DNA from 2 places in the Streptomyces sp. NBC_01237 genome. Region 1 is predicted to be linked to the other one. Evidence: riboswitches for the same ligand, from Rfam matches in the RefSeq annotation. Region 1 holds a riboswitch; the other holds the start of a gene.

Region 1 (7,455 bases):
CGTTCTTCAGGCGGCGCGCGAACATCCGGGCGGCCCGCATGGGGCCCACCGTGTGGGAGCTGGACGGGCCGATGCCGACCGAGAACAGGTCGAAGACCGAAATGGCCACGGGATGACTCCTAAGGGTTGGTGGACGCCGTTGTCCGCCGGGTGGTGCGGTACGGGCGGGTGGGCCCGAAGAGCGAGGACAAGGGTGGGGGCACCGCGCTCACTGTCCAGTGTGCGTGGTGCCCCGCCCGAAACGTGACTACTGGTGCCGGACTACTTCAGACCGGGGTACAGCGGGAACTTCTCGGCGAGCGCGGTGACGCGCGCCTTGAGGTCGGCGGCGTCGTACGACGGCTTCAGGGCGGCGGCGATGATCTCCGCCACCTCGGTGAAGTCCTCGTCGCGGAAACCGCGGGTCGCCAGGGCAGGCGTACCGATCCGCAGACCCGAGGTGACCATCGGCGGCCGCGGGTCGTTCGGGACGGCGTTCCGGTTGACCGTGATGCCGACCTCGTGGAGACGGTCCTCGGCCTGCTGACCGTCCAGCTCGGAGTCGCGCAGGTCGACGAGGACCAGGTGCACGTCCGTGCCGCCGGACAGGACGGAGACGCCGACCTCGGTGACGTCCGGCTGCACCAGACGCTCGGCGAGGATGCGGGCGCCGTCCAGGGTGCGCTGCTGGCGCTCCTTGAACTCCTCGGTCGCCGCGACCTTGAACGAGACCGCCTTGGCCGCGATCACGTGCTCCAGCGGGCCACCCTGCTGACCGGGGAAGACCGCGGAGTTGATCTTCTTGGCGAGCTCCTGCGTCGACAGGATGACGCCACCGCGCGGACCGCCGAGGGTCTTGTGCGTGGTGGTCGTGACGACGTGGGCGTGCGGCACCGGGTTGGGGTGCAGACCCGCGGCCACCAGGCCGGCGAAGTGCGCCATGTCGACCATCAGGTACGCGCCGACCTCGTCCGCGATGCGGCGGAAGGCGGCGAAGTCGAGCTGACGGGGGTAGGCGGACCAGCCCGCGACGATCAGCTTCGGCTTGGACTCCTTGGCCAGGCGCTCGACCTCGGCCATGTCCACGGTGCCGGTGTCGTCGACGTGGTACGGGATCACGTTGTAGAGCTTGCCGGAGAAGTTGATCTTCATGCCGTGGGTCAGGTGACCGCCGTGGGCCAGGCTCAGGCCCATGATCGTGTCGCCCGGCTTCAGCAGCGCGAACATCGCGGCGGCGTTCGCCTGCGCACCGGAGTGCGGCTGGACGTTCGCGGCCTCGGCGCCGAACAGGGCCTTGATCCGGTCGATCGCGATCTGCTCGACCACGTCGACGTGCTCACAGCCACCGTAGTAGCGGCGGCCGGGGTAGCCCTCGGCGTACTTGTTGGTGAGAACGGAGCCCTGGGCCTCCATGACGGCGACCGGAGCGAAGTTCTCCGACGCGATCATTTCGAGGGTGGACTGCTGACGGTGGAGCTCGGCGTCGACGGCGGCGGCGACATCCGGGTCCAGCTCGTGGAGGGAGGAGTTGAGAAGCGACATCAGGGGTTCCCTAGGGTCTCAGTTGCCGGAGAACGCGGTGTACTCGTCTGCGGAGAGCAGGTCGCCCGGCTCCTCCGCCACACGTACCTTGAACAGCCAGCCGCCCTCGAAGGGAGCGGAGTTCACCAGCGACGGGTCGTCCACGACGTCCTGGTTCGCCGCGACGACCTCACCCGTGACCGGGGAGTACAGGTCGCTGACCGACTTGGTCGACTCCAGCTCACCGCAGGTCTCGCCCGCGGTCACGGTGTCGCCGACATCGGGGAGCTGGGCGTAGACGACGTCACCGAGCGCGTTGGCCGCGTACTCGGTGATACCGATCGTGGCCACGCCGTCCTCGACGGCCGACAGCCACTCGTGCTCCTTGCTGTACCGCAGCTGCTGGGGGTTGCTCATGACCTGAATTCTCCTGTACGCGGGGGAGTGCTGATGAACGGTGGTCTTACGGTGTGAGACGGGAATGCGTCACTTCCGGGGCGGTGGAATGCCCCGGATGTCACTTCTCGCGCTTGTAGAACGGCAGCGCGACGACCTCGTAGGGCTCGTGCGTGCCCCGGATGTCCACGCCGACGCCCCCGGTGCCGGGCGTGGCGAAGGCCGCGTCCACGTACGCCATGGCGATCGGCTTGCCCAGGGTGGGCGACGGGGCGCCGGAGGTGACCTCGCCGATCACCTTGCCGTCGGCGACGACCGCGAAACCGGCGCGGGGGACCCGGCGGCCCTCGGCGATCAGGCCGACGAGCTTGCGCGGCGGGGCGGTCTCGGCGCGCTCCGCGGCGGCCGTCAGAGCCTCGCGCCCGACGAAGTCGCCCTCCTTCTCGAACTTCACGACCCGGCCCAGACCCGCGTCGAACGGGGTCAGCGCGGTCGTCAGCTCGTGCCCGTACAGCGGCATGCCCGCCTCCAGGCGCAGCGTGTCGCGGCAGGAGAGCCCGCAGGGGATCAGGCCGTGCGGGGCGCCGGCCTCGGTGAGCGCCCGCCACAGCTGCTCGGCGTGCTCGGGGGCGACGAACAGTTCGAAGCCGTCCTCGCCGGTGTAGCCCGTACGGGCGATGAGCGCGGGCACCCCGGCGACCGTGCCGGGCAGGCCCGCGTAGTACTTCAGGCCATCCAGGTCGGCGTCCGTGACGGCCTTCAGGATGGCGGGCGACTGCGGGCCCTGGACGGCGAGCAGCGCGTACGCCTCCCGGTCGTCGCGCACCTCGGCGTCGAAGCCGGCCACCCGGTCCCGCAGCGCGTCCAGCACGATCTGGGCGTTGCCCGCGTTGGCGACGACCATGTACTCGCTCTCGCCCAGGCGGTAGACGATCAGGTCGTCCAGGATGCCGCCGTCGCTTCCGACGATCATCGTGTAGCGGGCGCGGCCGGTGCCGACGGTCGCGATGTTGCCGACCAGCGCGAAGCTCAGGAAGGCGGCGGCCTGCGGCCCGGTGACCGTGATCTCGCCCATGTGCGACAGGTCGAAGAGACCGGCCCGGGTGCGTACGGCGTTGTGCTCGTCGCGCTCACTGGCGTACCGCAGCGGCATGTCCCAGCCCGCGAAGTCGGTCATGGTCGCGCCCAGCGAACGGTGCAGGGCGTCGAGGGCTGTGTGACGGGGGGCATTGCTCATGGATTCGGCTCCAGGGCATGACGACAGAGGACGATCCCTCCCCATCTGTCATCGGAACCTGAGAGGTTCGCCGAAAGGCCCTGAAGGGGTCAGCCCTCGCCGGGTTCGGCTTGCACCTTGGGTGGAGCCGCCGGGCGGCTCGCTTTTCAGATCTGCCTCATCCACGCGGTACGGGGCCTGAGAGATTCAAGGGAGGAACTTGCTCCTTCGGCGCCCGGCACACACAGTGGCCGGAACTCTCCCGCGCGGATTCAAACGGCCGGTATGCAGTTGGCGGGGTCATCATCGCATGCCGTGCGGGAGAGTGGGGCGTCCGGTCCCCACCGATTTCGTCGGCGGGCCCAGTTGTGCCGCATTACCTTTTCTTTACACTTCTTGGGCAGGTGTGGGTGACCCGACAGGGGGAGGGCGATGACGTTGCAGCGGTACGCGACGACCGCGGGGGTCGCGCACGGCGCGATGCCCGCGCAGCCGGGCGCACCCGCCCGGGAAATGCTGGGCACACACGCGCCGGTGGTGCGTGATCTGCGGGACCGGGCCGGGCGCAGCCCGCACAGCCTGGACTTCGCGGAGGGCGATCTGGTGGTGGTCTCCGGGCTGCCCGGCAGCGGAAAGTCGACACTGATCAAGCGGGCCGTGACGGACCGCGCCATCGATTCCCAGGACACCCGGGACACCTGGGCCGGTGCGCTGCCCCGCTTACTCCCGTACGCCCTCTACCGCCCGCTGGTCCGGGCGGCCCACTATCTCGGGCTGTGGCGGGCGCTGCGCTCCGGCGAGTCGGTGGTCGTGCACGACTGCGGTACGCAGGCGTGGGTACGTCGCTGGCTCGCCCGGCACGCCAGGCGCCGGGGCCGCATCCTGCACCTCGTCCTGCTCGACGTCACGCCCGAAGTGGCGCGCGAAGGGCAGCGCGAGCGTGGCCGCGGCGTCTCCGGCTACGCCTTCGCCCGGCACCGGCGCTCGGTCGGGCGGCTGCTGCACGACACGGAGCTGGGCCTGCTGCCCCCCGGGTGTGCCTCGGCCGTCCTGCTGGACCGTGAGGCGGCCGGGGTGCTCGGCCGGATCTCGTTCGGGGACGGGTAGGGGCGGAGGGTCCCGAGCGCACGTCATGTGCGGGGGCGGACGGGCGGCGTTCCGGGGAGGCTAGGGTTTCCGCCGGAACGCACGGTCGAGAGAGGGACACCGAGCCAGTGGACATTCCGGTACCGGCACAGACGCATCCGCAGCAGGGATGGCCGGCCAACGAGCTCGAAGAGGTGCTCGTCGCCTCGATCGGCGTCCCGGAGGCGGGCGGGCGGCTCGTCGAGGTGCTCGGGCGCAGCCCCGTGTGGGTGCCGCTGCCCAACGGCGGCAGCCCCGAGAGCGCCGATCTCGACCTGCCGATGATGGAGATCGAGGGCGTCGCCTACGTCCCCGTGTTCAGCTCCGAGGCGCAGTTCCTGGCCTGCGTCGGCACCCAGATGTCCTTCACGGTGGCCCCCGCCCGCGATTTCGCCCGCGGCCTGCCCCCGCAGGTCGGCATAGCCGTGAACCCCGGCGGCGCCGTCGGGGTGCCGTTGCCGCCGCCCGCCGTCGCCGAGCTCTGCCGGGCGGGCCGCACGCCGCTGGACGGCCCCTCCACCGGAGGCCGGGTCCGGCTGTTCGAGCCGGACTGGCAGCAGGAACCGGTCGATTTCCTCGCCGCGGTCTCCGGTGAGTTCCAGGAGAGCGGCGTCGTGAGCACCGCCCGCCGGGCACTGGCCAGCATCGAGGGCGGCGACCCCGTCCTCTTCGTCGGCGTCGAGTTCGCCACCTGGGACGGTGCCGGACAGAGCGCCCCGATGGACGCGCTGGGCCGGGCCCTGGGCCGGGTCCAGGTGCCGTGGCCGGTCAACCTGGTCCTGCTCGATGTCGCCCAGGACCTCGTCGGCGACTGGATGCGGGAGAAGGTCCGGCCGTTCTACCGGCGCGAAGGGTACTGACGACCCGCGCGAAGGGCGCCGAAGGCGCCGGTGGCGGGGCCGACCGCCGTCGCCGGGTGGCGGACGCCGGCCCATGGCGTCAAGTCGGTGTCAGGATCGGCGCATAAGCTGGTTTGATGGCGGGGTCGCTCCCGTGTGCCCGGGAGCGGCGGCGCGACACAGCGGATCGACGAGGGGCGGAACCCAGGGTGAGTGCGTCAGGCACTGCGGCGGCCGGACAGGTCGAGCACATGCTGCGCCAGGTGACACCCGGGCGCTACGACGCCTATGAGGCGCTGCTGGCGGCCCTCGCCGACGGCCGGATCTGGATGCTCCTCTGGCACGGCACGGCCGGTTCGCCGGACGCCCAGTACGGGAACATGGAGATCGACGGCCTCGGATACGCGCCGTGCGTGACCTCCGCCCAGGAGCTCTCCGCCAGCGGCTGGAACCGCGCCCACGAGCTCGTCACCGGCCGCGACATCGCCCGCGCGCTGTTCCCCGACCGCTGGGGCATCTGGCTCAACCCGCACGCCCCGGGCGGCGGTGTCGGGATCCCCTGGTTGGACCTGCGCCGCATCGCCACCGGCCTCGACCGGCTGCCCGCGGGGCCGCTGCGGCTCTCCGAGCCCGCCGTCGAGATCCCCCAGTTCTACGCACTGCTCACGCAGAACGCCCACCGCACCCCGGCGGTCCGCTCGCTGCGCCGCGCCTGGGTGCACCCCGCCATCGGCGTCCCGTACCTCGCGATCGGTCTCGACCTCTACGACACGGGCCGCGCGTCCGTCGACGCGGTCCGCGAGATGATGCGGCAGTCGATCGGAGCGGTCCCCGACGGGCTGCCCGTCTCCACCGTCGCCATGTCCGACGAGTACGACCCGGTCGCGATGTGGCTGCGCGCCAACTCCCGTCCGTTCTACGACCGCGAGGCGCACGCCCCGGCAGGCCCGCCGCCCGCGGCCGTTCCCGGCTACGGATATCCGCCGGCCACGGGCCCGGCCCCCCGCGCGTACTGACCGGACGCCGTCCGGCACATCCCGACCGGTCCACGACGCCCGGCACGGGCGACCGCGGCGCTGCTGCCGCGGCCGGCGGACAGCCTCCCGCACACCCGCCGGGCCACTCCGTACGTCCACCCAAATAGCCACCCAATCAACCCGGTTGGGCGGCATGTCCGTTCTGGTGGACTAGTGGCGGAGACCTCCGCTCAGAAGATCAAGGCGTCCGGATAACGGAAGCCCTCTGACCGCATCACGTTTGAGCAAACATTCCCCTTCAGGGCTGGCGGGTGATCGCAAAGTCGCTGAAGACTCCACGCAGCAGGTGGTCCCGGCCTGGCGCGCGCTGCTCTGAACAGACGCTCACAGCAGTGGTTTCCGCCGCAACGTGACCACATGCGTGACGTTTTGTACGAGCCGCTACAGCGGCGGTCATGGGCCGGCCACCGTCGGCCGAGAGGGGTCTCCAGCGTAATGACGGCACCTATCGAGACCACCGGGGCGGATGCGAAGCCCGAAGCGGTGCTGGAAGGCGCCGGGCGCAAGCAGATCGAAGGCCGGTCGCTCGGCCGGATCGCCTGGACCCGCTTCAAGCGGGACAAGGTGGCCATGGCCGGTGGCATCGTCGTGGTGCTGCTCGTCCTCGTCGCCGTCCTGTCCAAGCCGCTCCAGTCCCTCCTCGGACTCGATCCCAACGCGTTCAACCAGGATCTGGTCGACCCCACGCTGCTGGCGCCCAAGGGCAGCTTCGGCGGCATCAGTTGGGATCACCCCCTCGGTGTCGAGCCGCAGACCGGCCGCGACATCCTGGCCCGGATCATCGAAGGATCCTGGGTCTCGCTGGTGGTCGCCGCCGGGTCCACGCTCCTGTCCGTCGTCATCGGCGTGGTGATGGGTGTCGTGGCGGGCTTCTACGGCGGCTGGGTGGACAGCTTCATCAGCCGGCTGATGGACACCTTCCTGGCGTTCCCGCTGCTGCTCTTCGCGATCTCCATCTCGGCCTCGCTCCAGGGCAGCGCGTTCGGCCTGGAAGGTCTCACGCTCCGGATCGCCGTGCTGATCTTCGTGATCGGCTTCTTCAGCTGGCCCTACATCGGCCGCATCGTCCGCGCGCAGACCCTGTCGCTGCGCGAGCGGGAGTTCGTGGAGGCCGCCAGGTCGCTGGGCGCACGCGGCCCCTTCATCCTGTTCCGGGAGCTGCTGCCCAACCTGATCGCGCCGATCCTCGTGTACGCGACGCTGCTGATCCCCACCAACATCCTCTTCGAGGCGGCGCTGAGCTTCCTCGGCGTCGGCATCTCGCCGCCGCAGGCGTCCTGGGGCGGCATGCTCACCCAGGCGGTCGATCTCTACGAGGTCGACCCGATGTTCATGGTCATTC
Region 2 (7,455 bases), 5.0 Mb from region 1:
GAAAACCCGTCCGCCGAGGCGGTGCGGAACAATATTCACTTCCAGATTGAACATCCCCAGTTCGGTCTGGAAATCCTGGCTCGCGATGCGCTGGAGCACCTGCGCATTCCGCATCCTCGGCATACCGTCGGAGCCCGCCAGATTCAGCTCTATCTCCAGCCCCATGAGGTTCCTGGGGCGATCGAAGCTCCGCTCCGCCAGCAGTCTCCCCAGCCCCTCCAGGCACTGGTTGAGCTTTCTGCGGTACGTCTGCCGATCGGACAGGTCAAAGGCTCCCGCCACGACCTTCTCCCCCATCGAAGGGTCCCTCCTCCAGTGTGCGCGGCCCGTGGACCAGGCCGCTCGCATCACGATCGATAATGCCCAGTCGAGGTGATCCATAACGCCCCGCGGGCGCCGGACACCCGCTAGTCTTCGACGGGATCGGGCGGGCACATTCCGTCGGCATGCGGCAATGTGGGGTTTCGGTCGAGAAGCACGTGGTGGAATCACCGATGAGTTTCGGCCTACCGCTGCATCGAAAAAGTCCCAGGCGAGGGACGAACGAGGCGGACGGAATCATCATAAACTCCACAATTCAAAGTCCTGATGCCACCTTGTGGGACATATCCGAAACGGCTAGTGGAAGCATCGAGGGAACACTTTTCGTATAAACTCCGCGGGCGAGGCAGAGAGTTGACGCAACCGGCCCGGTCCCGGCCTCCTCTGGCCCCCGCATGCCGACAGCGCCGTCTGCACCCACCCACGCATCACCGTGTCTCCGAAGTGAGAGGCAACCCACCATGCCGCTGCATGTTCCTCCGGCTCCCGCGCCCGCGCTGCGCAGCGTTCTCGCCGCACTCGGTTCTCCCACCGCAGTCCGCGAAGCCCGTACACCCGCCCTGCGGTCCGTCCAGGGACCGCTGAGCCCCGAACTCCCGCTCCCCGTCCACGTACTGGAACGGATCACCGCGGGTGACACCGCGCCCCGTACCCGCCTCGCCGCATGGCGGTTCCTGATCCGCAGTGAGGAGCGCGCCGTAGCGGCGGCGGACACGATGCTCACCCCGGACGGCTGGGCCTTCTCCCATTTCTTCGAGGGGCCCTACCTCGCCTCGACGGAACTGGCCGTACGGCAGGCGGAGGCGTCGACCTCCGCGTACCAGGCGCGCCTGCTGTCCATCCCGGAGCTCTACATGCTCACGCTGTGGCTGCACGGTGACACCGACGCCGATGCCTCCGGCGGTACGCTGGCCCCGACCGATGTGCTGGTGCCCCTGGCGCCCGCCCCGCCGGGCATCGCCGCGCACCGTCCGCACCGCGTCGCCGATCTGCTTCCGGTGATGACCCTGCGCGTCACTCCGGGTCCGCTGCTCAGTTCGGCCTGAGCCGGCCTGCCCTTCCGACGCACGTACGCCCCCGCGGCTCCCCGTCCCACCGAACACGAGGTGGTGGGACGGGGAACGGCGGGGGCGCATTCCTACCCGTCCGGACTAGCCCGGTCCGGCCACCCCGAACCACCCAAAGGGACAGTGTTGTTGCGCTGAACCGTCCTGCCGGGTGATGCGTCATGAGAGGAAGACAGGAGCTGCGGTGAAATCCCTGCGGAATGACGCCCGTAGGGCAACACTGGGACCCGGCCGACTGATACGGGGGCGGCCATGAACGACTCAGCCAGCCGCAGGACATTCGAATCGACGCAGCGAAAGAACCCAGCCATGTGCCAGCACCAGCCACCCTGCCCGACCGCCGACTCCGCCGACCGGGAAGCCGCGCGCCTGACGTCCCACCACCCGGAACAGGGCTGGAGCCTCCTGTGCAACGGCGTCCTGCTCTTCGAGGACACCGGTGAGCTGCTGCCGGACGGGCAGATCATCGCCCCGCACCGGCCGCTGGGGGCCGGCCGGGTGATGAAAGCCGCCTGACCGCGGCCGTACGAAGGGGGCCGGCCCGGAGAATCTCCGCACCGGCCCCGACGCATGTCCGCGCACGCCTTACGGCATCGCTCAGTTGTCGTACTCGTCCAGCGGCGGGCAGGAGCAGACCAGGTTGCGGTCGCCGAAGGCACCGTCGATCCGGCGCACCGGCGGCCAGTACTTGTCCGCGGCCGACACCCCGGCCGGGAAGACGGCCTCCTCACGGCTGTAGGCGTGCGTCCACTCGTCACCGAGCGCTGCCGCCGTGTGCGGGGCGTTGCTCAGCGGGTTGTCGTCCGCACTCCACTCGCCCGATGCGACCTTTTCGATCTCGCCGCGAATGGCGATCATGGTGTCGCAGAAACGGTCGAGCTCGGCCAGGTTCTCGCTCTCGGTCGGCTCGATCATCAGCGTCCCGGCCACCGGGAACGACATGGTCGGCGAGTGGAAGCCGTAGTCGATCAGACGCTTGGCGACATCGTCGATGCTGACACCGGTCGCCTTGGAGATCGGCCGCAGATCCACGATGCACTCGTGCGCGACCAGTCCGGCCGGGCCGTTGTACAGGATCGGGAAGTGCGGCTCCAGGCGCTTGGCGATGTAGTTGGCGGCGAGCACGGCGACCTGCGTCGCGCGCTTCAGGCCCTCGCCGCCCATCAGCCGGACGTACGCCCACGAGATGGGCAGGATGCCGGCCGAGCCCCACGGGGCGGCCGAGATCGGGCCGACGCCCGTCTCCGGGCCCGCGGCGGGCTGGAGCGGGTGGTTGGGCAGGTACGGCGCGAGGTGCGCGCGGACGCCGACCGGGCCGACACCGGGGCCACCCCCGCCGTGCGGGATGCAGAAGGTCTTGTGCAGGTTCAGGTGCGAGACGTCGCCACCGAACTTGCCGGGCTTGGCCAGGCCGACCAGCGCGTTGAGGTTGGCGCCGTCGACGTACACCTGGCCGCCCGCGTCGTGCACCTCACCGCAGATGGCGGCGACATGCTCCTCGAAGACGCCGTGCGTCGACGGGTAGGTGATCATGAGCACGGCCAGCTCGTCGCGGTGCAGTTCGATCTTCGCGCGCAGGTCCGCGATGTCGACCTCACCGTCGTCGGCGGTCTTCACCACGACGACCTTCATGCCCGCCATGACGGCGCTCGCGGCATTGGTGCCGTGGGCCGAGGACGGAATGAGACACACGGTGCGCCGGTCGTCGCCGTTGGCCCGGTGGTACGCCCGTACGGCCAGCAGACCGGCGAACTCACCCTGCGAACCCGCGTTGGGCTGGATCGACACGGCGTCGTAGCCGGTGACCTCGGCGAGCCGCTCCTCCAGCTCACGGATGAGGGTGAGGAAGCCCTGGGCCTGCTCGGCGGGCGCGAAGGGGTGCAGCGCGCCGAACTCGGGCCAGGTGATCGACTCCATCTCGGCGGTCGCGTTCAGCTTCATGGTGCAGGAGCCGAGCGGGATCATGCCGCGGTCCAGCGCGTAGTCCCGGTCGGCGAGCTTGCGCAGGTAGCGCAGCATCGCGGTCTCGGAGCGGTGCTGGTGGAAGACCGGGTGGGTGAGGATGTCGTCGTCGCGCAGCAGGGTCTCGGGCAGCGTGTCGGCGGCCGCGGCGTCCAGCGCCTCGATGTCGCCGTCGGCACCGAAGGCGGCCCAGACGGCGGAGACCTGGGTACGGGTCGTGGTCTCGTCGCAGGAGAGGGAGACCACGTCGGCGTCGACGAGACGCAGGTTGACCCCGCGCTCGCGGGCGTCGGCGACCACGGCGGCGGCCTTGCCGGGCACCCGCACGGTCAGCGTGTCGAAGAACGCGCCGTGCACGACGTCGGCGCCGGCCCGCCGCAGGCCCTCGGCCAGGATCGTGGCGTAGCGGTGGGTGCGCCGGGCGATCGTCCGCAGCCCGTCGGGACCGTGGTAGACGGCGTACATCCCGGCCATGACGGCGAGCAGCACCTGTGCGGTACAGATGTTGCTGGTGGCCTTCTCGCGGCGGATGTGCTGCTCGCGGGTCTGCAGGGCCAGTCGGTAGGCCTTGTTGCCGTCGGCGTCGACGGAGACGCCGACGAGGCGGCCGGGCAGGCTGCGGGCGAACTTCTCGCGGACGGCCATGAAGCCCGCGTGCGGACCGCCGAAGCCCATCGGTACACCGAAGCGCTGGGTGGTGCCGACCGCGATGTCCGCGCCCAGCTCGCCGGGCGAGGTGAGCAGGGTGAGCGCCAGCAGGTCGGCGGCCACGGTGACGATCGCACCGAGCTCATGGGCCTGCTCGATCACGGGCCTGATGTCCCGGACGGCTCCGGAGGCACCCGGGTACTGGAGGAGCACGCCGAAGACCCCGCGCTCCACGAGCTCGGCCGGGATACCGCCGGTGAGGTCGGCGACGACGACCTCGACACCGGTCGGCTCCGCGCGGGTCTCGATCACGGCGACGGTCTGCGGCAGGGTGTCGGCGTCGACCAGGAAGACGCCGTTCTTGACCTTGCCCACGCGCCGCGCCAGCGCCATGGCCTCGGCGGCCGCGGTGCCCTCGTCGAGCAGGGAGGCGCCGGAGGTGGGCAGCCCGGTCAGCTCGGCGACCATCGTCTGGAAGTTGAGGAGGGCTTCGAGCCGCCCCTGGGAGATCTCCGGCTGGTACGGCGTGTAGGCCGTGTACCAGGCGGGGTTCTCCATGACGTTGCGCAGGATCACCGGCGGGGTGAACGTGCCGTAGTAGCCGAGCCCGATCATCGGGGCGAGCACCTGGTTGCGGTCGGCGAGCGAGCGCAGTTCGGCCAGCACCTCGGCCTCGGTACGGGCCGACGGAAGGTTCAGGGCCTCCGTGCTCTTGATCACGTCGGGCACCGCGGCGGCGGTGAGCTCGTCGAGCGAGCCGTAGCCGACCTGGGCGAGCATCTTCGCCTGGGCCGCACCATCGGGCCCTATGTGGCGCTGCTCGAACGGAATGCCCTGTTCCAGCTGGGAGAGCGGGGTGCGACGGGGGGTCATGATGGAGGCCTCCTGGTCTGTCACGACCTGCGAGGGGCACCACGGCGTGGGTGCCCGAACGGCCTCCCCCTCTGTCATCTCAACCTGAGAGCTTCACCGGCCCGCCTCACGGCACACCGGCTTTCACCGTCGGTGAGGGAGGGATCCGTCCCGGCACATGCCCGCACGAAACCCGCCCTGCTTTCCAGAGTGACCTCGTCCGTGCGGTACGGGGGCCTGAGAGATTCCGGGGAGGATTTGCTCCTTCGGCGCCTCCGGATTCTGCACCGGAGGACTCTCCCGCACGGGGTCAGCAGCCATATGCCAGCCTACCAGCGGGGTCCGGGCCGGATTTCTCGAGTGGCCGATGCCCGAGATCTGCACTTTTGTAGTGCTTGTGGAGTAGTTGCGACCACCCGAGCAGTTGCGACCAGTGGGAGGCACCGTGCAGACCGACATCGATCCGCGCAGCCTGATCGGCCGCAAGGCGTTCGACCGCAAGGGCGCCAAGATCGGAACGGTTGATGAGGTCTATCTGGACGATGCGACCGGAGTCCCGGAGTGGGCGGCCGTGCGCACCGGACTCTTCAGCAGAGACGCCTTCGTCCCGCTGGAACCGAGCGAGTTCGTCGGGGATTCGCTGCGGATCCCCTTCGACCGGGCGTTGATCAAGGACGCGCCGGACTTCGGCGTCGGCCGGCATCTCTCCCCGGAGCAGGAACTGCAGCTCTACCGCCATTACGGGCTGGACTCCCCGCCCACGGAGGAGACCGGGCCGGACCGGGACTTCGGCAGGCTGGCCGGCCAGGAGGAGTAGTCCGCGGGGTCCCGCACCAGCGGCAGCGGATCGGCCGGACTCAGCTCCGGGTCGTCGATACGGAACGTACGCACCCGGCCGGGTTCGTCGCCCGGCTCCTCGAACCGGACCGTCACCCGGCCCACCCCGCTCCCCTGCACCCAGCCGTGGCCGTGCACCGCGTGCCGTACGTCGTGCCCGGACGGCCAGCGCCGGGCGGACGGCAGCTCGGCGCTCTCCGGCGCCGTTTCCTCCACGGTGGCCCCGGTGTCCGTCGTGCCGCCGTCCACCGCCGTGCCCTCCTGGGCCTCCGCCTCCGCCGCGTGCCGGGCATCGGCCGCCTGGGCGAAGAGATCCTCCTGGGTGAAGTCGGCGAGCCCCGTGACGCCCACTCCCAGGAGCCGTACGCCCCCGGTGGTGTCCACTGCCTCCAGCAGCCTCGCGGCCGCCTCACGCACCACTGTGGGGTCGTCCGTGGGCCCTCTGAGGGTCTCGGAGCGCGTCAGGGTCGAGAAGTCGTACCGGCGCACCTTGAGCACCACCGTGCGCCCGGAGCGCTGCGCGGCCCGCAGCCGCTCCACGCACCGGCCCGCCAGCCGCTCCACCTCCGTGCGCACCCGCACCCGGTCGTGCAGGTCGATGTCGAAGGTGTCCTCGACCGATACGGATTTGGCGTCCCGCTCGGCGACCACGGGACGGTCGTCCAGCCCCAGGGCCATCCGGTACAGCGAGACACCGTGAGCCCTGCCCACCAGCCGTACGAGCTCCGCCTCGCCCGCCTCGGCCAGGTCCTGGACGGTGGTCATGCCGGCCCGCCGCAGATGGTCCCCGGTGGCAGGGCCCACTCCCGGCAGGATCCGTACCGGCATGGGCGCCAGCAGCTCCCGTTCGGTGCCCGGCTCGATCAGCAGCAGCCCGTCCGGCTTGGCCTCCTCCGAGGCGATCTTGGCCAGCATCTTGGACCCGGCGAGCCCGACGGATCCGCTGAGCCCCGTCACCGCGTGGATGGCGGCACGCAGCTGCTCGCCCATCACCCGGGCCGACTCCGCGTCGTCCGCGACCCCGCCCGCCTCCAGATCGACGAAAGCCTCGTCCAGGCTGAGCGGCTCCACCAACGGTGACAGCCTGCCCAGCAGCTCCATCACCTGGTCGCTCACGGTCCGGTACAGCGCGAAGCGCGGCACGAGGTAGGCCGCGTTCGGTGCCAGCCTGCGGGCCTGCGCCGTCGGCATCGCCGAGTGCACGCCCAGGCGCCGCGCCTCGTACGACGCGGTGGCGACCACTCCGCGCGGCCCGAGCCCACCGACGACCACCGCCTTGCCGCGCAGACTCGGCTTGGATGCCTGCTCCGCCGAGGCGTAGAAGGCATCCATGTCCAGGTGGAGGATGGTGGGCGCGGCTCTCACCTCACCGATGCTGCCCTACGCCACTGACAATGCGACCGCCCGGCACCCCGTGCGGGGTGCCGGGCGGTTCTGGCCGCTGCCGCCGTCCGGTCAGCCGCTCATCCGGCGCGATTGCGCCGCCGCGCGAGTTCATCGGTGGGGTTGTTGCCGACCAGCGTCTCGCCGGTGTCGATCCGTTCGCCGTGCAACTGGGACAGCGCCGCGTCCACGTCCCGCCACACCACACCGACGGCGATCCCGAAGATCCCCTGCCCGCCCTGCAGCAGGGCCACGACCTCGGCGGGCGAGGAGCACTCGTAGACCGTCGCACCGTCGCTCATCAGGGTCATCCGCTCAAGGTCCTGGAACCCCCGGGCCCGTAGATGCTGAACCGTCGTGCGGATGTTCTGCAGAGCGACCCCGG

What was found. A riboswitch is a leader RNA that binds a small molecule or an ion and turns the genes downstream of it on or off. The one in region 1 is predicted to bind glycine.
Region 2: it holds a riboswitch for glycine, as region 1 does, so the genes downstream of both, gcvP (aminomethyl-transferring glycine dehydrogenase) here and gcvT (glycine cleavage system aminomethyltransferase GcvT) in region 1, are expected to answer to the same signal.

Annotation. Positions count from the first base shown of each region.
Region 1 is NZ_CP108508.1:6,388,083-6,395,537, forward strand. It holds gene OG251_RS28550 (L-serine ammonia-lyase) at 1-109, opposite strand, end outside; gene glyA (serine hydroxymethyltransferase) at 262-1,521, opposite strand; gene gcvH (glycine cleavage system protein GcvH) at 1,540-1,917, opposite strand; gene gcvT (glycine cleavage system aminomethyltransferase GcvT) at 2,018-3,133, opposite strand; glycine riboswitch at 3,290-3,387, opposite strand; gene OG251_RS28570 (AAA family ATPase) at 3,545-4,219, shown strand; gene OG251_RS28575 (enhanced serine sensitivity protein SseB) at 4,327-5,097, shown strand; gene OG251_RS28580 (enhanced serine sensitivity protein SseB C-terminal domain-containing protein) at 5,328-6,092, shown strand; gene OG251_RS28585 (ABC transporter permease) at 6,549-7,455, shown strand, end outside.
Region 2 is NZ_CP108508.1:1,341,997-1,349,451, forward strand. It holds gene OG251_RS06010 (glutamate-cysteine ligase family protein) at 1-297, opposite strand, end outside; gene OG251_RS06015 (hypothetical protein) at 783-1,367, shown strand; gene OG251_RS06020 (DUF5999 family protein) at 1,698-1,904, shown strand; gene gcvP (aminomethyl-transferring glycine dehydrogenase) at 1,986-4,871, opposite strand; glycine riboswitch at 5,066-5,163, opposite strand; gene OG251_RS06030 (PRC-barrel domain-containing protein) at 5,296-5,667, shown strand; gene OG251_RS06035 (DNA polymerase IV) at 5,589-7,052, opposite strand; gene OG251_RS06040 (MerR family transcriptional regulator) at 7,151-7,455, opposite strand, start outside.